3 regions of the Ruminococcus sp. 1001136sp1 genome follow, and region 3 is predicted to be linked to each of the others. Evidence: riboswitches for the same ligand, from Rfam matches in the RefSeq annotation. Region 3 holds a riboswitch; each other region holds the start of a gene.

Region 1 (7,286 bases), on a different contig from region 3:
GATGATTCTGTTTACCGTTATCTTTTTGTATCCGCTTTTCTGGAACCTGATGTCTGCGTTTAAGACAAATGCAGAATATCTGACAGATCCTTATGCATTGCCCGCAGCTTTGAATCTGGATAATTTTGTGGCAGCATGGCAGAAAGCAAATATTGCCGCTTATTTTGGAAATTCCATATTTGTAACAGTGCTTTCCACTGTATTGCTTCTGCTTTTGGTCATTCCCATCTCTTATGTACTGGCAAGATACCGTTTTGTGGGCAGCAGGCTGATTTCTACGGTCTACATGGCTTGTATTTTTCTGCAGGCTACTTACATTATGATTCCTTTGTTTCTGGAATTACAGGCTGTGAACGGATTAAATAACCTGCCGGTATTATGTCTTGTTTATGCAGTTATGCAGTTTCCTTTCTGTATTTTTACCTTACAGGGATTTATGTCTGCGGTACCAAGGGATTATGAGGAGTCTGCAAGAATTGACGGTGCTACTAATATCCAGCTGTTATTAAGAGTTATGGTGCCTCTTGCAAAACCCGGGATTGCGACCATTACGATGTTAAGTGCCATGGGCTTCTGGAATGAATATCCACTGGCACTTGTTCTTCTTACGGAAGATGCAAAGAAAACCCTTCCCATCGGTATGGCAAACTTGTTTGAGGTGCAGAAATATGCTACAGACTGGGGTGCCCTGTTTGCCGGACTTGTAATCGTTATGATCCCAACAATTATTATCTATCTCATTGGACAGAGATATCTGCTTCAGGGAATCGGTGCAGGCGGGTTGAAGGGATGAAAAAAGGAGAAATCATATGCCAACTGATCAGGAATTAATAAAAATAGTTCCCTCCTGCCGCCAGATTGCCTATCAGGCAACAGAGTTTTATGCGTTTTTTCATTTTGGAATGAATACGTATACCAATCGGGAATGGGGAGATGGAACGGAAAATCTGCAAATTTTTAATCCTACAGAGTTTGACGCAGACCAGTGGGTGACTGCAGCACAAAATGCCGGCATGAAAGGCGTAATTCTTACCTGTAAGCACCATGACGGCTTCTGCCTGTGGCCTACCAGATATACCAGTCACAGCGTTGCAGCAAGCCCGTGGAAAAATGGCAGGGGAGATGTGGTCCGGGAAGTGTCCGAAGCATGCCGCCGCCATGGACTGAAATTTGGAATTTATCTTTCTCCATGGGATCGAAACCAGCCTTGCTATGGAAGTGGAAAAGAATATGATGATTACTATCTGGCACAGCTGACTGAGCTTCTCACCGGCTATGGGGATATTTTCAGTGTCTGGCTGGATGGTGCATGTGGGGAAGGACCTAATGGGAAAAAACAGGTCTACGACTGGAATCGCTATTACGAATGTGTTCGAAAATATCAGCCAGACGCATGTATCTGTGTGTGCGGGCCAGATATCCGATGGTGTGGAAATGAAGCTGGCGATGTAAGAAAATCTGAGTGGAGTGTTGTTCCTGCGCGTACAGCACTTGCAGAGAGTGTACAGGAAAGAAGCCAGCAGACCGATGATGAGGAATTCAGAATGCGCCGGATTACCAGTGATATGGAAGATCTTGGAAGCAGAAAAGCGCTTGAAGGTGAAACGGATCTGATCTGGTATCCGGCAGAAGTAAATACTTCTATAAGACCTGGATGGTTTTATCATCCAGAAGAAGATGATCAGGTGAAAAGTCTGGAAGAGCTGGTTCATATCTATATTGGGGCTGTTGGAGGAAATGCAACCTTTTTGTTAAACATTCCACCTATGCCAAACGGACTTCTTCATAAAAATGATGTTAAACGTCTGGAAGAATTTGGAAGCTGGAAAAAGAAATCTTTTGCTCATAATTTAATGAGTACAGCACATGTTTTTTCGGAAAATGAAGATCCGGCGCATCCGGCTTCCAATTTGACAAAGGATACTTTAGAAGCATGGTATCAGCCTGAAAGCAGTGAGCTGCCAGTAGAGATAACGATTTGCCTGGACGACTCATACAATTTGGGGTATCTGGTATTAAAAGAGGCTGTCTGCTATAGCCAGAGAGTAGAAAAATATGAGGTATTTGTTAAAGAAGGGGAAATATGGAACAGTATTTACACAGGAACGGTAATTGGCTATCAGAAGATCATTCGTGTTAAGGGGAAAAAAGCCAGGGAAATGAAAATTGTTTTACATGATTTCCGTGTACTTCCGCTTCTAACGTTTATTGGGATTTATCCGGAAAATACCTGAGCGGTTAAGTATTGTTTTATATTATTTCATAAATTAAATAAATAATTATTTATAAAAATACCCTTTAGGAGTAGAAATCATCCTAAAGGGTATTTTCCTCTTAAGCGATATACAGGGGAGGTGGTGGTAGTTTCTACCTTAAGAGGGAAGCATGTGGCAAATACAACGCCATATGGTTTTCGAGTACATAATACGCTTGACGTAGAAATAAGTAAAAACTATAATTGATATAACTGAAATAAACATATGATATGCCAAAAGAAAAGGAAAAATATTATGGATGTTAACTTCGAGTATTATAAGATTTTTTATTATGTGGCAAAATACCACAATTTTACCAAGGCGGCTCAGGCGTTAAACAACAGCCAGCCTAATATTACCCGGGCCATGAATTGTCTGGAACAACAGCTGAATACCACTTTATTTATCCGTACCAACCGCGGCGTACAGCTCACTCCGGAAGGAGAACGGCTTTATAATCATGTGCTAAGTGCAATGGAGCAGTTTCAGGCAGCAGAAGAGGAGCTGGCAGACAGCTCCGGATTATCTCACGGAAGTGTAGCCATCGGTGCCAGTGAAACTGCCCTCAATATTTTCCTGCTGGATAAATTAAAAAGTTTTCACATGACTTATCCGGGAATCCGGCTGAAGCTTTACAACCATTCCACACCGGAAGCCATTGAAGCTGTTAAAAGCGGAAAGATTGATTTTGCAGTAGTTTCCACTCCGGCAGAGGTGGATTCCCCATTGAAACAGATCATGCTCATGCCGTTTCAGGAGATTCTGGTTGGAGGCACTACTTTTACTGCCCTTGGCAGCCAGGAACTTTCCCTTCGGGAGGTAAAGAACTATCCGATGATTTCTCTTGGGCGGGAAACTATGACCTATAAATTTTACAACAGCGTATTTTTGTCCCATGGCCTGGATCTTTCCCCGGATACGGAAGCTGCCACTGCGGATCAGATCCTGCCTCTGGTAAAATGCGAGCTCGGGCTTGCCTTTTTGCCCCAGCCAATGGCCGCACCTTCCCTTTTGAAAAAAGAGATCGTACAGATTCCATTAAAAGATGAAATTCCGGAACGCCAGATCTGCCTGGTGTATGACAGCCAGCATCCTATGGGAGCTGCGGCAAGGGAACTAAAAAATACAATTGTATCCGGGCGGGGTTAAACCAAGTGTATGGAAAAAATTTTAGAATGCATTTTAATAATGCAAAAGATCCGGAAGTTGGCCCTATTACAGGCTGGCCGCCTCACAAAAACGTAGAAGAAAGTAAAAACGTAATAACCTATGATATTAATTCGGAGAAGCTGACAGAAGAGCAAAAAGAAGTTCCAAGGATATGGAACGATCTGAGTACAAATGAGTAGGAAACAGTAATGTCAATGCTGCGTGGACTTCGGAAGAAGGAGAACAGTTCGAGTATATGTATCGGCTGTTCTTTTTTTAAATTTTTAAGTGTTAAAGCGGTGAGGTTTTTCTTGTGTAAAGTGGAGCAATGGAGTATAATAAAATAGGTTTTTGGCAGAATTTTAAAAGCTATAATAAGAAAATCGGCAAAACAGACGAAAGTCTGTGACGCAAAGCTACAGGGCCTGTAAAATGGTAGCCAGTTGCATGAACTGAGGTGCACTGTCTGTGAGACAGTGTTTTTTTACGGTGTTATTTCATAGACGTAACAATAATAATTTTATGGCAGGGAATCAGATATGAAAAATACGAGAAGGATAGTTAGGATAGACAGAAAATGAAAGGAAAAAAAGTGATTGCAGGCATTCTGCTTGCGGGAATTTTAGCAGTCACCCTGGCAGGGTGTAAAAACACAGATAACACGAAAGAAGAAACTGAAAAGCCTGTTATTACCCTCGGAAGCGACAGCTATCCGCCATACAATTATCTGAACGAGGATGGCGTACCGACGGGCATAGATGTAGAACTGGCTACGGAAGCTTTCAAAAGAATGGGATATCAGGTGGAGGTTGTCCAGATCAACTGGGAGAAGAAAAAAGAACTGGTAGAGAGCGGAGAGATTGACTGTATCATGGGCTGCTTTTCTATGGAAGGACGTCTTGACGATTACCGCTGGGCAGGACCGTACATAGCAAGCCGTCAGGTGGTCGCTGTAAATGAGAACAGCGATATCTACAGCCTGAATGACCTGGAGGGAAAGAACCTTGCTGTCCAGTCCACAACCAAACCGGAAGGCATCTTTCTGAACCGGACAGATGAAAGAATCCCAAAGCTGGGCAATCTAATCAGCCTAGGACACAGGGAACTGATCTATACATTTCTGGGAAAAGGCTATGTAGATGCAGTCGCCGCACATGAGGAATCGATTGTTCAGTATATGAAGGATTATGATGCAAGCTTCCGTATCCTGGAAGAACCTTTGATGATCACTGGAATAGGTGTCGCTTTTGCAAAAGATGATGACAGAGGAATCTGTGAGCAGATGAGCCAGACTCTGGAAGAAATGCGTCAGGATGGCACATCCCTGAAAATTATTGGAAAATATCTGGATGATCCCCAGAAATATCTGGAGGTGGATGATCTTGGATATTAAGAGAAAGAAAAAAGAAAAACGAATCCAGCTGCTCGGTGGTATGATTGGAATCTGTGTGGCAGTAGTCTCTCTGTTTTATTTCTTTCATGCGGAGAAAACGGAAGCAGAGAAAAGAATGGTAGAGATTGTAAATTATGTCAAAGTGCAGTGTTCCACCTACACCCATTATAATGAATCTTCGGAATCCAAAAGCCTCCTCCGTGCTATTGAAAGTGCCAGACAGATGAGTACAAATATTAAAACGGAAAAAGAAAACGGCGGTCATCTAAGCCGGGAGTTCCTGAAAGAAAACCTGCAGACTCTCTGGGTGGATGGTATCATTGTACTGGATACAGAGGGAAAGACGGACTGCGAATACAGTACGGATGAGTCTCTGACTGATGAGATTACGGAGTATCTGCAAAAAGACATTATTATGGATTTTACCGGATATGAAGAAAGATCTTATTCAGAACGGTTTGCCAGGGAAGACGGATCCTATATTGATATTGCAGCCTGTGCCAGAAAAGATGCACCGGGTATTGTGGCAATCTACTATTACACACCTCCTGAATTTGCCAGAAACTATACACTGACGATACAGGGACTTTTAAATGGTTATAGTATCCAGAAAGATGGAACGATTATTGTCGCAGACGAGGGGATTGTTGTTGCCAGCAATGATGAGAGCTTGCTGGGGCAGAATACGGCTGACAACGAAGTTATTCAGGCAATGAAGAGACATACAGATAGTCAGCACATTTACCATTTGAAGAATGAAGGAATCGGATGTTACGGAATTATGCTGAAGCAGAGGGATTATTATATCTATGCGTATCTTCCGGATACAGAAGTGTTCCATAACCTTCCACTAAGTGTGATAAGCGTTATTTTTCTTTATTTTCTGATGTTTAGTATATTCTGGTTCTGGACATACAGAACCAATCTGGCACACCGAAAACAGGAACAGGAAAAAGATGAAAAATATAAAGAAGAACTTCTGATAGCAGCAAAAAAGGCAGAAGCAGCCAATGAGGCAAAAACAGAGTTTCTACAGCGAATGAGCCATGATATCCGGACTCCGATCAATGGAATCTGCGGCATGGTACATATGGCAGACTATTATGCAGATGATATGGAAAAGCAGACGGAATACAGAACAAAGGTGAAAGAAGCATCTAACCTGCTGCTGGAACTGGTAAATGAAATTCTGGATATGAGTAAGCTGGAGTCAGGCGAAATCGTTCTGGAAGAGATTCCATTTAATCTGAGCAGTATTTCAAGGGAAGTACTTGCTGTAATCGAGCAGATGGCTGCAGAACAGAATATCAGGATCGTGTGGGAGAAAAAAGAAATCACACACCGGGATTTTATTGGAAGTCCGGGGTATGTGAAACGGGTGATGATGAATATCCTGTCCAATGCGGTGAAATATAACAGAGAAAACGGACATATCTATATCAGCTGCATGGAAATCCCAGCCGGACAGCCAGGAATGACCACAATGGAATTTGTCTGCCGGGATACCGGAATCGGAATGACTGAGGAGTTCCAAAAACATATTTTTGAACCATTTGCACAGGAACACACAGGAAGCCGCACAAAATTTGCCGGAACAGGACTTGGGATGCCGATTGCAAAGAATCTGGTCGAGAAAATGGGCGGAGCCATTACCTTTGAAAGTGAAGAAGGCACAGGAACTACTTTTGTGATCCGGGTTCCGTTCAAAATAGATATGAATGCGGATAAACGTGAAAAACAGAAGGATGTATCAGAAAAATCTATAAAGGGGTTGCATATTCTTCTGGCAGAAGATAATGAGCTGAACATGGAAATTGCAGAATTTATGCTCCAGAATGAAGGTGCTGAGGTGACGAAAGCATGGAATGGACAGGAAGCTGTTGAGCTATTCAGAAAAAGTAAACCTGGTGAATTTGATGTCATTCTTATGGACATTATGATGCCGGTTATGAATGGTTATGAAGCTACAAAGAAAATCCGTTCTCTGGACAGAGAGGATGCAAAGATGATTCCGATCATTGCAATGACAGCAAATGCATTCACGGAGGACAGACTGAGAGCTAAAGAAGCAGGAATGGATGAACATATAGCAAAGCCTGTTGATGGAAAATTATTAATAAATATAATTTATAAACTAATGAAACACAGTTTCAGGGGGAGTCATAATGAAAAAGAAAAAACGGAGTAAGTTACTTGCTGTACTTCTGGTGATAGCGACAGGCACATCACTTTTGTCAGGCTGCGGCAGAAAAATTGCAGAAAAAGAAGATGCAGAAACCATCACAGTGTATTTATGGAGCACCAGCCTGTATGATAAATATGCACCATACATCCAGGAACAGCTTCCGGATATCAATGTTGAATTTGTAGTCGGCAATAATGATCTGGATTTTTATAAGTTTCTTGATGAAAACGGTGGATTGCCGGATATTATTACCTGCTGCCGGTTTTCCCTGCATGACGCAAGTCCGCTGAAGGACAGTCTGATG
Region 2 (7,286 bases), on a different contig from region 3:
CTTCTGGATGGTGGTTCCTGGCATATTGTTCCGGTTGCATGTAAAAATGTTCTGATTGAAGATGTAAATGTTCTGGGAAAAGTGATCACAGGAGATGGCGTCGATATAGTCGGATGTGAGAATGTAGTGCTTCGTAATTGCTTTATAAGGGCAAATGATGATTGTATATCTATTAAGGCTGTGGAATTCCAGGATCCGTCAGGCTGCACAGATGTGAGACATATCCTTGTTGAGGATTGCCTGTTCTGGAATGCAGAATTTGGAAACACACTTGAAATCGGATATGAAACCAGATGTGACGAAATTACAGATGTTGTTTTCAGAAATTGTGATGTTGTACATTGCCAGTATGAGGGCAATCAGTCAGGTGGAGTACTGACAATTCATAACGCTGACCGTGCCCATGTACATGATATTGTTTATGAAAACATCCGAATTGAAGATGCCCAGGAAAAATTTATTGATATTAAAACTCTTGATTCCAAGTATTCACGAGACAGGGAAAGAGGCATGGTAAATGATATTTTCTTTAAAAATATTGAAATTACAGAAGGCACTTTTCCAGTATCCATTATACGTGGCTTTGAGATGAAAAATGAAGTGTGCAGACCTCATGGCTTTTATTTTGACAATGTGGTAATTCATGGAGAAAAGGTGATGTCACCTGGTGAATTACACATGGTTGTGGAATTGTCAGATGAACTGAAATTCCAGTAAAAGGAATTAACAAAGGAGATGGAAGAAAGCATGGATATTTTGCTTGTCGGAACCTATACACAGCATGATGCCCCTGCTGTATTGGAGAAGCAGGAGCTTGGAAAAGGTATCTATCTGATTCCGTATAATGAGATCCTGGGAGATGTTGCAGGAACTCCTCTTATCATACAAATGCAGAATCCTTCCTGGATTTGTCTGGTGAAGAACCGGCTTTTTGCGGTAAGTGAAAGTGAAGATGCTGCGGAAATTGTGGAATATGAAGTAGGGGTTCAGGAAGAAAGGCTTACAGCAGAGAAAAAGGAAGGTCTTCAGATGCCTGGAAAAGCATCCTGTCATATTGAAAAGGATGAAAAATCTGAAAAGGGCTGATTCCAATACGATCGCAGTTATAATAAAAGAAATCAGCAACTCATACTGGGGTGTTATGCTTCATGTATTGGAGCGGGAAGTCCGTGACAGGAAATATTGCCTGGTATTGCAGAATGTAGCAGATGATGAAGACGAAGTTGAGCTTGCCCTTCAGCTGGAAAAAGAGAAAAAAGTCAAAGGAATCATATTTCTTGGAGGTATGTATAATTATGACGAGTCAAGGCTGAGAATGCTGAGAGTTCCGTATGTGATCAGTGGTTCCGGAAAAACAGTTCCGGAGGATACAGGAACTTATCCTAAAAGTGCCCTTGTGACGACTGATACAGAGATTGAGAGCCAGAGTATGGTTGATTATCTGTGCAGCTGCGGACATAAAAGGATCGCCTTTATTACTTCCGGAGATGAAGGTCTTGGAAGATGCCATCTCAATGGCTATAAAAGGTCACTGGAAAAAAATGGACTGGAGTATGATGAGAAGCTTATAATTCGTTTAAAACCAGGTAAAAGAATCTATACGATTGAGAATGGTTATAACTGTACCTGTGAGCTTTTGAAATCGGGGGTGGATTTTTCCTGTATTTATGCAATTTCAGATACTCTGGCGGTAGGCGCCTGCAGAGCAATTATTGACAGCGGCAAAAGAGTACCGGAGGATTATTGTGTGGCAGGAGCAGATGGTCAGGACATTGCGGAATATTATCATCCATCCATCACCACATTGAAATATCCAAGAGTGGAAACTGCCCTGCAGAGCGTCCGTACCTTGTTTGATCTGATCGACCGGAAAAAGGTAGTGAAACGGCAAATACTGAGCGGAACTCTTATAGAGCGGGAGTCTACACGCAAGCTGTAAGGTGTGTTTGTTGCTATCCATTACATCGAAAAGGAATCTGTGAAAATATTTGAGAAGGATTATCATGCGTTACGATCCGCTCAGATATTTTTACAGATTTTTTTGTTTTCGTACTTTTTAGACGGATTTTTGTAAGTTTTAACAAGGGAATTCCGTTGACAAAAGTGACAGTTTGCTTTATTATAAGAAGTGAATAAAAGGCAAACCTGTTGAAAGACAGGGACGCAAAGCCAAGGGTCTAAGGTCTCAAGACTATGACAGCCGGTTGCCGCATTGATATTGATTAGGTAATGTAATATGACAGGAGACGTGGTTCTTCTGTTTGTGGCGACCGTTTATTTAATCTGATAAACGGTTTTTTTATTTCCACAAACTGATGGGACTGATAGTTTCCAGATAGCGGCAAGTCAGTTACATTATGGTTCAAGAAAGGTGTGTTATTTATGAAAGGAAAGAAATTAACAGAGTGGCTCGCAAATAAAAAAGTTGTTTCCAGTTGTGCTGCTATAGCATTGGCAGCAGTGATCGGCGGCGTTTCATTATTCTCAGGAACAGGAGAAACACCTGAATTCCCCAGTTACACAGATCCGATCATGGAGACTTCCATCATAGAAGATGAAACTCCACTGGCTTCCCAGCCGAAGACTACTGTGAAGACTACCTCCAGTACCAAGACAACCAGGAAGACTGTTAAATTAAAAAAGGCTTCCAAGAAGAGCTACACCAAGAAACTGAAAACTAAAACAAAAGTAACCAATAAAACAAATAAATCCGGTAATACAACAGTAGATACCAAGACAACCGTTGTTACCAAAGCAACAGCGAAATACACCAAGAAATCCAAAAAGAAAGTTGTTACATCCAAGATCACAACAACTGTTCAGACAACAACTACACAGCAGGTATCAATTGACAATGAGACCGCTGTAAGCACTACTTCTTCTGGTGCTTCCGCTGCCCAGGTAACTGCAGCAGCAAGCTCTTCACAGAACCAGAGCAAACACGAGGAAAATGTAGCAAGTGTTGCAGGCAAGATGGACAATCGTGTAATTGCAGCATATCAGCAGCTGGGATTTAAGCTTGTTGTTGATCCATCCGTCAACTATTCAGGATATTTTGATGCAAGATCAAGATCTATTACAATGAAGCAGATTGATGATTCTGTTTATCATGAGCTGGGTCATTTCCTTGCATTTATCGCAGGAAATGCAGATAAGACAGCAAGCTTCCAGAGCATTTTTGCAGCTGAGAAGGCAAATGTTACAGCTTTTAATAAAGCCTATGTAACACAGAATGCTTCCGAATATTTTGCAGAATCTGTTAAGGATTACATCCTGAACAATGCTTCCCTGAAGAGTAGCAGACCACAGACTTATGCAGCTGTTCAGAATGCACTGAATCAGATTACAGATGCACAGATCGCTAAGATCCAGAAGATTTATGGAGCGTTCTGGAACTAATGATTTTAAAGATGACCGGCACCCGGAGAAATATCTCCGGGTGTTTTACTGTGGATACCACAGGCGCGGGAAAATAGTGTTTTATAAAAAGGTAAGTGACAGATAGTACTTACCTTTTTGTCACCGGGAGAGCCGTAATCTTATATATGTCGAGTTACTGTTCACTGGTAACATTCCGCGAGGTGTTTTTTGTGAACAAAATTCACAGAAAACCCGAGAATTAAGTTTGCGCAGCAAACGCTACTTCTTGTGCTTGTCACAAGAAGGTTCGTCTTTCTGTGCATCGCGAAGCGTGTTACTGGTCACGGAGTGAACAGTAACTATGTCGAAGAGTCTGGATATGTGTCGACAGAAAATTCTTGCAATGAAAAACCTTAGGTGTGTATAATACAAAACAAAGGTTATCACTTTCTTGCAGGCAGGGATAGATATATTGGGGTCACTGGTCCTAAGTGAACAGTAATATATATTTGGAATGGATGTAGACACGGCGCCTGAAATGTGTTAGAATCAACTTTAATAAGTTTTTTGAAGGATGTTTTTATAATTCAGTATATAGCTTCTGTCTAATCAGACATTTGTATCCCGTTAAATCAAAATTGAAATGTGTTTTAGAATTGTATTAGTCGAAGAGGTAGATGATTGATGAAAGAAAAGTATGAATCATTATCCCTGGCTACGCTGAAAGACTTGGCAAAAGCCAGAGGACTGAAGGGCATTTCTACTATGAGAAAGCCTGAATTAATTGAACGTATGCTGGAAGAGGACAGGAAAGAACAGACTGCAGAAAATGAGCAGACTATTTCCGGAACAGCAGAAGAGAATACCATACCTGCAAGACCAGAGCCTGTGGCAGCAGAAAAAACAGAAAATACGGGAAGTGTTTCTTCACCGGAGAGAAGAGAAGCACCAACCAGATCCCGTACCATTATACGGCGTAATCCTGAGTACCGCAGCAATAATTATGGCAGAAATGAAAATGCAGGACGCCAGAACAGTTATAATGGGGAAAACAGACCGGAGAACTTCGTGAAGCGCACTCCTGTAGCGAAACCTGTAGAAGTGGTTCCGCCAGCCGAATTAAGACCTGAGGAAACGGAACAGCCCCGTACAGGCGCAGCCAGTGAGAACCGTACAGAAGAGGATGTAAGCAACGCTTACAGTGTTCCGGCTGAAACGGTCCAGCTTGACAGTGGCGAAAAGGCCAATGGAATTCTGGAGGTTATGCCGGATGGGTTTGGATTTATCCGAAGTGAGAATTATCTTCCGGGAGAAAATGATATCTATGTTTCTCCGTCACAGATCCGCAGATTCAATCTGAAGACAGGGGATATTATTCAGGGAAATATCCGTATTAAAACACAGGGGGAGAAATTCAGTGCCCTTTTGTATGTGACGTCTATCAATGGTTTCCATCCAAGTGAGGGACAGAAGAGATACAATTTTGAAAATATGACCCCAATCTTCCCAGATGAACGTCTGATCATGGAGCGGCCTGGCGGAACTACTGCCATGCGTATCGTAGATCTGATCAGCCCTATCGGAAAGGGACAGCGTGGTATGATCGTTTCCCCGCCTAAGGCAGGTAAAACTACTTTGCTCAAGGATGTTGCGAAATCTATTCTTAAGAATAACAAGGATATGCATCTGATCATTCTTCTTATTGATGAACGTCCTGAGGAAGTTACCGATATCAGGGAAGCAATACAGGGACCGAACGTGGAAGTTATTTATTCCACATTTGATGAGCTTCCGGAGCATCATAAGCGTGTATCCGAGATGGTTGTAGAGCGTGCACGCCGCCTTGTAGAACATAAGCAGGATGTTGTGATCCTTCTGGATTCCATTACCAGACTGGCAAGAGCCTATAACCTGGTTGTTCCCCCAAGTGGAAGAACTCTGTCAGGAGGTCTTGATCCGGGAGCACTTCATATGCCGAAGCGCTTTTTTGGTGCAGCACGTAATATGCGTGAGGGAGGAAGCCTTACCATTCTGGCCACTGCACTGGTTGACACCGGAAGCAAAATGGACGACGTTATTTACGAAGAATTCAAGGGAACCGGCAATATGGAGCTTGTTCTTGACCGCAAGCTTCAGGAGAAACGGGTTTTCCCGGCCATCGACATTCAGAAATCCGGTACCAGACGAGAAGATCTGCTTTTGAGCAAAGACGAGCAGGAAGCTGTATATATTATGCGAAAGGCTCTTAACGGAATGAAGTCTGATGAGGCAGTGGAACAGATCCTGAACATGTTTGCACGTACTGCAAATAATGCTGAATTTGTGCAAATGGTAAAAAAACAGAAATTGTAATGTTCACAAAAAACACCGTGCAGAATATTATCTGGGATTAGTTTTAGAAATTTTTATAAATAACTTGCATTTCTCATAACGCCATGCTATAATCAGTAGGCTGTGTAAAGTGTGAATTCGTCAGATTCAACGCAAATAAAATAGAATAAATATAGAGAGGTGAAAATCATGAGAGAAGGAATCCATCCGAATTACTATCAGGCAACTGTAACCTGCAACTGCGGTAATACTTTTGTAACAGGATCTACCAAGCAGGATATCCACGTAGAAATCTGCTCCAAATGTCATCCGTTCTATACAGGACAGCAGAAAGCTACTCAGGCTCGCGGACGTATCAATAAGTTCAACGAGAGATATGGCCTGAATAAATAATTTGAATATTACTGAATGAGAAGGTTGAGGTTGGGAAATCTCAACCTTTCTTTGTAATTTGACTGAATTTATGAGACGGAGGATAAAATGAAACCATCTAACATCGGTGGACAAGCTGTAATGGAGGGCATTATGATGCGTCATAAGGACAAATATTCCATTGCAGTGCGCCGTCCTGATAAAGAAATTGAAGTAAAGGTTGAAGATTACAAATGTATCTTTGGCAAGGCAAAGATCTGGCGCAAGCCCGTTATCCGCGGAATGGTCAGCTTCATCGATTCTCTGGTAACAGGAACTAAATGCCTGATGTATTCAGCAGAGATTGCAGGTGATGAGGAGGATGAGGAAGAGACTAAGAAGAATGCAGCTCTTTCTCCGGAGGAAATGGAGGCTAAGAAGAAAAAAGAGGACAGGGCATTTAAGGTTTTACTTTATGCGACAGTAGCTGTTTCTATAGTGGTTTCTATTGCCGCATTTATGCTTCTGCCTTATGCGCTGGCAAGCCTTTGCCGTAAGGTAGGTGCTTCCGAGGTGATAGTTACTATTGTGGAAGCATTTGTGAAGCTGGGCTTATTTATGGGATATATGCTTTTGATTTCCAGAATGAAGGATATCCAGAGAACCTTTATGTATCATGGAGCAGAGCATAAATGTATTAACTGTGTGGAGAATGGCAAGCCATTGACAGTGGAGAATGTACTGGAAAGCTCCAGATTCCATAGGCGATGTGGAACAAGCTTTTTATTCCTGGTTATGCTGGTAAGTATTTTCCTGCATTTTATTTTCGTATTGGTACCTTCATATTGGCTGCGTCTTTTTGGACGTCTCCTTATGGTGCCTATTGTATCCGGAATTTCATTTGAGATTATCCAGTGGGCAGGAAGAACTGACAGCAAATTTGCCCTGATGATGAGCAAGCCAGGTATGGCAATGCAGAAATTTACTACTAAGGAGCCTACAGCTGATATGGCAGAGGTTGCTATTAAGGCTGTGGAGGCTGTGTTTGACTGGAGAGCATATTTAAAGACAGAATTCAATCTGGATATTCCATATGAGAACAAAGAAAACGGTGATCTTTCCGCTGCTTCCGCGCAATCTGAAAGCGGGGAGAGTGAAGAACGTACCGGGAATGTACCGGAAACGGGAGCTGCACAATGACTTCTCTGGAAACACTATTAAAAGAAGGAACCAAGGTTCTGGAA
Region 3 (7,286 bases):
TTCTTGTTCTCTCCAATTCAAGCTTTTCAACTTTTTCTTTGAAAGGTTTACACTCCTTTTCAACTGCAGCAACTTTTTTAGATACTTCTATTTTAATATTTCTTCTTTTCCCCTCGATATTTCCTTGAAGTTCATTAATTTTACTTTGTAATGAGTTAATTTGTTCTTGAATTGCTCTTTTTTTCTTTCCAGCAAACAATCCAAGTTTAGATTTTTCATTTTGCAATTCTACCTGCTCAGAAATGTATTCTCCTAATAATTTTTCGCCTTCAATTTTATTTGAAAGAATCTGCTTAATTTCCAAAATACGTTTGTTATATTCTCCAATAACATTGTTTAGGCTATCTATCTCATTCTTTATTTCTACCTGCTTTATTTCATATTCCTTCTTTTCTTCAGCATGTGCTTCCCAATATTTTTTTTGCCTTTCTTCTTTCTCTAATCTAATCCGTTCTTCACACTCTTTTTTATATTCTCTTTTCCACTTTTGAATATCACGTTGAAAATTGTCAATAAATGAATTTAATTCAGAACCAAGACGTTGGGTTTTAGAATCCGGATGCATATTCCTACCATTTATTATATTCGTGCTACACATATTATCTACAATTTCTTTTCCAAATTTACAAATTTGATTAAGTACAGTTTCCATAGAATTTTTATCTTGATAGTTTTTAAATACAAATTCTGTAATTATCCCCAAATCAAATTCTATAAGTTCTGCAATTATCTGTTCCTGATGATAAAATTCTTCTATAATATTAGCAATTTTAAAGGCATATTGAAAGCATTTTTGAATTGCTAATGCATTGATACTATTAATCCAATTACATAATTCTACAACAACAATTAAAGAACCATCACTTTTTAACTGAATTGTTTGCGTTTCGTTTGAATATAATAATTTAAGCGCTTCAGAAATTCCACTTGTCACTTCATCTTTATGCATATTTTGTAAATTACTATTCCAACCTATGCAAATACTTTTTCTAAACAAAGCAAACCAATAATTCGGACTTAATTCTACGATCTGAGAATAATAATTATACGCTTCTGAATAATTCTTGCGATCATATGCTTTTCCAGCTTTATCTTCCAAGTCTGAAATCTGCTTCTTTTTATCATAAGCCAACATATTTTCTTCAATACAATTAAAATTTTCTAGTCTTTTTATTTTCATCTGATCTACTGTATATTTTTTTCCACATTTTTCGCAAATAGCATCTTCACCATTTTCTTGTATAATAAGATTTCCTCCACAACTGTCACATTTCATCGTCATTCTCCTCTATGCCATTATTTATCAAAGTTCTATATTTTCTACATCGCTTAGTTCCAATTTTACTAATTCTTCATTAGAAAGCTCTTGTTTCAAAGATAAACGATTTGCTTGATTCACCATGGCTATTTCAAAATAATTTCTTACATCTCGTCCATTCGCAAAACTTACATCTGCCATGGATGCTCTTTTGGTAAAATATTTTTTCACATATTCCATCGTTTCTGTATTAGCAGTGTATCCGGATTTTTGACAAAGATTTTTGAAAATATCTTTCAGTTCTTCTGGTGAATAATCTTCAAAATTAATATACTTATTAAATCTGGATCTTAGCCCAGGATTTGACATAAGAAATTCTTTCATCAAATCAGGATATCCAGCTACAATAACAACTAAATCATCTCTATGATCTTCCATTCCTTTAAGCAACGTATCTACAGCTTCATATCCATAATCATTTTCACCTTTATTTGCAGTCAAAGAATACGCTTCATCTATAAATAAAATACCTCCAAGAGATTTTTGTATTACATCTTGTACTTTCAACGCAGTTTGCCCGACATATCCACCTACTAATCCAGATCGATCTACTTCTACTAAATGACCCTTTGATAATATTCCCAACTTGCAATATATCTTTGCCAGTAATCGAGCTACAGTAGTTTTTCCTGTTCCTGGATTTCCTGAAAACACTAAATGCAACGACATTGGAGTTTGCACCATACCTCTTTCTTCTCGTATTTTTCTAATTTGTAACAAATTAATTAATGAATTTACATCCTTCTTGACATTTTCTAACCCTATTAACGAATTAAGCTCGTGCAAAAGTTCTGGAAGAGTTAATTCTTCGTCTTTGGTGTAATTTTGCTCTTCTTGTTTCTTATCAAAAGTCTGTGTAAATTTACTTTTGCCAATTATTAGACTTTCAAAAGTAATGACACCATTATAATGTAATTCTCTCTGAATATAATTACGCAAATTTTCAAGATAAACCGTCAAAGTGTCAATCTCTTTTTCACTAACGTTTTCATCACATGCTAATAATTCTTTTCCAAACGCCTCATATGTTTGATACATTAATACACTCACAAACGAATACGATTCATTATTTTGCTGCGATAATAAAGTATTATCAATTTTTACAAATAGTTGGATTATTGCTGGGATTTTTTTTCCAAAATTTTCATCATTAATTTTGTTACTTATAATAAAATCTTTTATGTATTCTGCCGATAAATTAAAATCAAAATAATTATTTATCATTTCAACTTCTTCTGAAGCAATATCTCTATCTGCTCCAGCCAAATAAATCATATACACCAATAATTCTATTCGTAAAGCTTCTTTAGTAGATGTGTCGCCCATTTGTTTCATTCCAAGTCCAGCATTATCCAAAGAATCAGCTAATGAATACATATTATTTATAACTTTTTGTAAATCTTCATTTAAATCTGCTCTTATCATATCTGAAATCTCCACCTCTTTTACTTCTGGTTTTTTCGGGATCAAATATGAATAATCTTTTTTTCTGCTTGCAAAGTAGAAATAAATCTCTGCTCTATTAAAGTCATCTAAAGAATAAAATTTTATTTTTCGCCAATCTTCCTCTTTATCAGTAGGTACAATATAAACAATCAATTTATCACTATCATCATATATTTTCAATTCATCATGTATATTTGTATATATAAGGTGATATTCAGATCTTCCTGGTATTATTTCAAGATTCAAACGATATGCATTTCTTTTATTCTCCATAGCAGAATAAGTCATACCTTTATCATCGTTATCTTCCACAAAGAAAGATAAAGGACCAGAAACAGACTCTACACGTTTGTCAAAATTATCATAGTATGAAACTTCTGCATATCCTAATTCCATTTTTTTTACTGTATCATACGCAAAATAATCCAAAAATATTTTCTTATTCCAGTCATTAACCATTAAGCTAGTAAATTCATAACAACCTTCATACGGTTTTCTTGATCCAAACATCTGCTCTCTCCTCAAAATAAAAGCACTACTCACCGGAATACACTTCAGGCAAGTAATGCTCTCTTCACGTTCAATTGCAACTGGCTACCATTTTACAGGCCCTATAGCTTTGCGCCACCAGGTTTCCCCGGCTTTGCCCCTTATTCAGTTATCTATGAGGAAAATTATACGCTTATGGTATAGAAAAGTCAACTAATTAAACACATAATCCACCAAATAAAATCCAATTATATAGTATTATTTTACAGAAAGGGGATTTGATATGGTTGATTTTGGTAACAATTTAAAAACTCTTCGTTTACAAAATGGATTCACCCAAGCACAAGTTGCACAAAAACTTGGTGTAACAAAATCTGTTATAAGCGCCTACGAAACAGGACTTAGATTGCCCTCTTATGATATACTGATTAATATTTCCAAAATCTTCAGAGTGTCAACAGACTATTTACTTGGATTAGAGAACATCCGGGAACTGGATTTATCCGGTCTAACCGAAGAAGAAATTCAAGCATTACTTAATTTGATAAAAGCAATGAAACGTAGAAAATGATATAAAGCTATCGGGTATTGTCTGATCCGGTAGCTTTTTGTTGTATTCTGACTGAAATGGTTTTATACTGGTTTTATAAGATTTGCTACATATCTCCAGCCATAATCAGAATACAAAATGCACATTCAAAGTCCAAAAGATAATGTAATATGGCAATACTGTAAATGATTACTAAAATTTATTTTCCTGTATACCTAAAATAAACTGGTATACTGATAATCTTGTTTTATTAGAGGATAATCATGTTAATTTTAAATGTATTAGATCGTATATTTTATTTTATATTTCCAATATCTATTTTTACTACACTTATTATCCAAACAATAGAAAATTTATTGAAGCCATCTAAAAATAATGCCAAAATAAATGCTCCAAACAATAGCAGTCAAAAATTCACTTGGAAAAATCACATAGAGTCAGCAATTTCCATTTCAGCAATCCTTATAATTGCTGCACCAGTCCTATTGATTTGGATAAAAAGAATTCAAAATCTATATTGGCTAATTGCTATTATTTCAATACCCATATGTATAAAAGGAATTGTCACTTTCTGTCACGCAATTGGAATTATAAAAAAAGTAGTAATATCAAATGATATTGGCAAGTTATCCTCTATTGAATGGACTGCAATTAATATATTAGCATATACAATATGGTTTTTAAATATACAGAATATTTTTAAAATTTTACTAAAGGAACTATATGAAACTACTAATGTTTATATGTCGGACATGTTAATAGCCTTGTCCCATATTATATTATTCTCTCTGTATATTTTTATCCTTTGCGCTTTACTTTCAGAATTACTAATTAATATTATAGGTGTTCTAAAAAAATTATATATCAAATTATTATTGAAAAATAAGATAACAGATTTTGAACAATACTGGATAAATAAAATTGAAGAAACTCCCAAATTAAAATCAACTCTTATTTTTCAATGGGAACTAATTGGAAGACAGCCGTACTTTATACATTGGATCCGATACATTTTATTACCAATTACGTTTATTTTTGATAGTTTTCTTGCACTTATTAATATATCCCTTTCATCAATTAGTTCTTCTATTGGTTTGCTTAGTCTCTTAATAAGAATGTTGAGGAAAGCTCTAAAACAAATGCTAAACTGGTTATTAAATCTTTCAGATAAAAGAATAATTGCAATTTCATTTCGTATCTCACTTATAATGGCTTTAGTATGTACTGTTGTTTTTAACCGTTATCAACCTATATTCAGAATGCAAGAAGCTAGTACAGCTGTTCTCGAATTTATAGCTAGTGCAATAATTATCCCTATTATCTTTGAATGGATTAGTTCTTTCAAAAATAATCTTGTAAATAATGCTAAAGCTTCATAATAGGCTTATCTATTGTTACAGAGCATACCGCCACATATGCTCTTTTGTTATATGAAACCGGGACTGATGCTGTTTTGGAATCAACCTTCCCGGGAATATTATATATCAGCCACACAGAGCCACGATAAACCCAAGGCGATACAGTATAAAAATCACCCCTTGCAAACCCTTTATTTTACTGGCTTTTCAAAGAGTCAAAATTCAACCATTTGTTATCGCCAAGATGTAAGAAAAAATAAGGCTTTGTGGGGTATTAAAAGAATGACTAGTAGTCATTTTGTGTTAATTTTTTAACATTCCATTTTATATGAACCCATAAAAAATATGGGAAAATACGATATCTCCGCGATACCATATTTTAATTGACTTCGTGCGCAATCCCTTATAAATACTGCTATCTCAACATTTCAAAATGTGATTATATCGTTATTTTTTTAACAATATATATTTAAAGGTGGAAGGGGGGGACTTTTTACTAGCCATAAAAGCACTACCACTGCTCCCCAGGGGGGGGGTACTTATAAACTCTGGAATTTTTACATGCCCCGGTCAGATACATGGCGGTATATAAACCAAAAATTATTTTCCAATCTGGCAACAGAGCGAAAAAATAGGGCATACCAGATAATATCCAGTATACCCTATATGTATTACTTAACTTTCACTTTACACTTCTTTGTAATTTTTCCAGACTTAATCGTAATAGTTGCAGTGCCTTTCTTTTTACCTGTTATTTTTCCATATTTACTAACAATCGCAATCTTCTTGTTTGAGGATTTATATGTAACTGTATCTGGGCTTCCAGCATATGAAAGTTTAGGTTTCAATGTCGTGCTCTTACCCTTCTTTACATTTATAGAGGATTTAATGTTCTTAATTGCTGTCGTGCCTGGTACTGTTATTGTGCACACAGCCCTTTTAGAACCTGATTTTACTGTAATCTTCGCAGTGCCTGCCGAAATACCTTTAACCTTGCCCTTTTTATTAACTGTTACAATTTTCTTGTTGGAAGTAGAATACTTAACATTCTTCCATGAGGAAGCTGGTTTCAGAGTAGATGTTTTACCTTTTTTCAATGTAAGTGAAGACGGAATTAGAGATACTGCCTTAACTGAGAACTGGTACTTCATACTCTGAATATCATCTGATGGAAGCCACATTTTACGAACACCATCATACAAATACTTCTGGAAGAATATGTACATATCATATGTTCCAGATTTGGTAATACCATTATTGTTTCCAATTCTACCTATTGTCTGTCTCTGGCTTGCTGTTGGATTCGCATTTAAGCTCCAATATAATGGTCTCCACTGCCAGTCTCCATTAACAGGATTTGTGTTCTGAGTTCCAACTCCAGTAACTATAAATTGATATGTTTTTCCAGAGGTAAAGGTAAGCGGCTCTTCCAAACCTTTTACCGTACTTTGAGATACGCTTGGAGTATAGACCGGAATAGGTGTCGTTGTCGTTGGAGCTGGCGTTGAGGTTGGATTGACTGCAGGCGTTGGTATCGGTGATGCAATCAACTGTATTTCTTTTGATTTAAAAGTTGTTGGAAGCGAATCTCTTATAAAAGTAGCGTCCCATTCAGAGCCATTGTATATGAACTTCTGGAAAAATATATACATTGTAAATGTTTCTTCATGTTCAATACCATTTACATTTCCAATAGACCAGCTCTTCTGATATCCTCCATCAATATTATTTTTCTCCATTGACCAGCCATATGGAATCCACTTGGTATCACCTTTAATCGGGTTTGTATTGTCAGTCCCTGCACCAATTACTGTGAAATCGTACATCTGTTTCGGATAAAATGCTAAAGGCTCTTCCAATCCAGTTACCTTGCTCTCGCTGACAGACGGGTTAATAGTTGCACGAGTGGTTGGAGTCGGTGTGGTAGTAACCGGAGTTTCTGTGGGAGTACTTGCTTTCGCCTTTAATGTGAGTACAAGTGGTGCAACTGCTTCAAGTCCCTTGGAATCCTCAGCATATACAACTACTTTAATGGCTGTATCATAAGCTACATCTGTCAACTGTACGCTTGCAGAGCTTGCAATATCTCCAGAGCTTTTATAATTGCTCTTTACTGCTTCGAATC

Evidence for each region. Region 3 has a riboswitch for cyclic di-GMP ahead of ABHC48_RS20140 (AAA family ATPase). Riboswitches for the same ligand answer to the same signal wherever they lie in the genome.
Region 1: it holds a riboswitch for cyclic di-GMP, as region 3 does, so the genes downstream of both, ABHC48_RS04240 (transporter substrate-binding domain-containing protein) here and ABHC48_RS20140 (AAA family ATPase) in region 3, are expected to answer to the same signal.
Region 2: it holds a riboswitch for cyclic di-GMP, as region 3 does, so the genes downstream of both, ABHC48_RS08535 (hypothetical protein) here and ABHC48_RS20140 (AAA family ATPase) in region 3, are expected to answer to the same signal.

The regions. Positions count from the first base shown of each region.
Region 1 covers NZ_JBDPGY010000003.1:183,011-190,296, forward strand. The annotation lists gene ABHC48_RS04220 (carbohydrate ABC transporter permease) at 1-793, shown strand, start outside; gene ABHC48_RS04225 (alpha-L-fucosidase) at 810-2,234, shown strand; gene ABHC48_RS04230 (LysR family transcriptional regulator) at 2,511-3,404, shown strand; gene ABHC48_RS04235 (hypothetical protein) at 3,431-3,604, shown strand; cyclic di-GMP riboswitch class I at 3,780-3,855, shown strand; gene ABHC48_RS04240 (transporter substrate-binding domain-containing protein) at 3,982-4,797, shown strand; gene ABHC48_RS04245 (ATP-binding protein) at 4,781-6,985, shown strand; gene ABHC48_RS04250 (ABC transporter substrate-binding protein) at 6,963-7,286, shown strand, end outside.
Region 2 covers NZ_JBDPGY010000008.1:38,719-46,004, reverse strand. The annotation lists gene ABHC48_RS08550 (glycosyl hydrolase family 28 protein) at 1-717, shown strand, start outside; gene ABHC48_RS08545 (beta-propeller fold lactonase family protein) at 748-1,086, shown strand; gene ABHC48_RS08540 (substrate-binding domain-containing protein) at 1,064-1,939, shown strand; cyclic di-GMP riboswitch class I at 2,129-2,212, shown strand; gene ABHC48_RS08535 (hypothetical protein) at 2,383-3,399, shown strand; gene rho (transcription termination factor Rho) at 4,045-5,712, shown strand; gene rpmE (50S ribosomal protein L31) at 5,881-6,084, shown strand; gene ABHC48_RS08520 (DUF1385 domain-containing protein) at 6,172-7,242, shown strand; gene prmC (peptide chain release factor N(5)-glutamine methyltransferase) at 7,239-7,286, shown strand, end outside.
Region 3 covers NZ_JBDPGY010000043.1:593-7,878, reverse strand. The annotation lists gene ABHC48_RS20145 (hypothetical protein) at 1-1,276, opposite strand, end outside; gene ABHC48_RS20140 (AAA family ATPase) at 1,304-3,274, opposite strand; cyclic di-GMP riboswitch class I at 3,347-3,422, opposite strand; gene ABHC48_RS20135 (helix-turn-helix transcriptional regulator) at 3,537-3,824, shown strand; gene ABHC48_RS20130 (hypothetical protein) at 4,067-5,182, shown strand; partial or broken gene ABHC48_RS20125 (Ig-like domain-containing protein) at 5,833-7,286, opposite strand, start outside.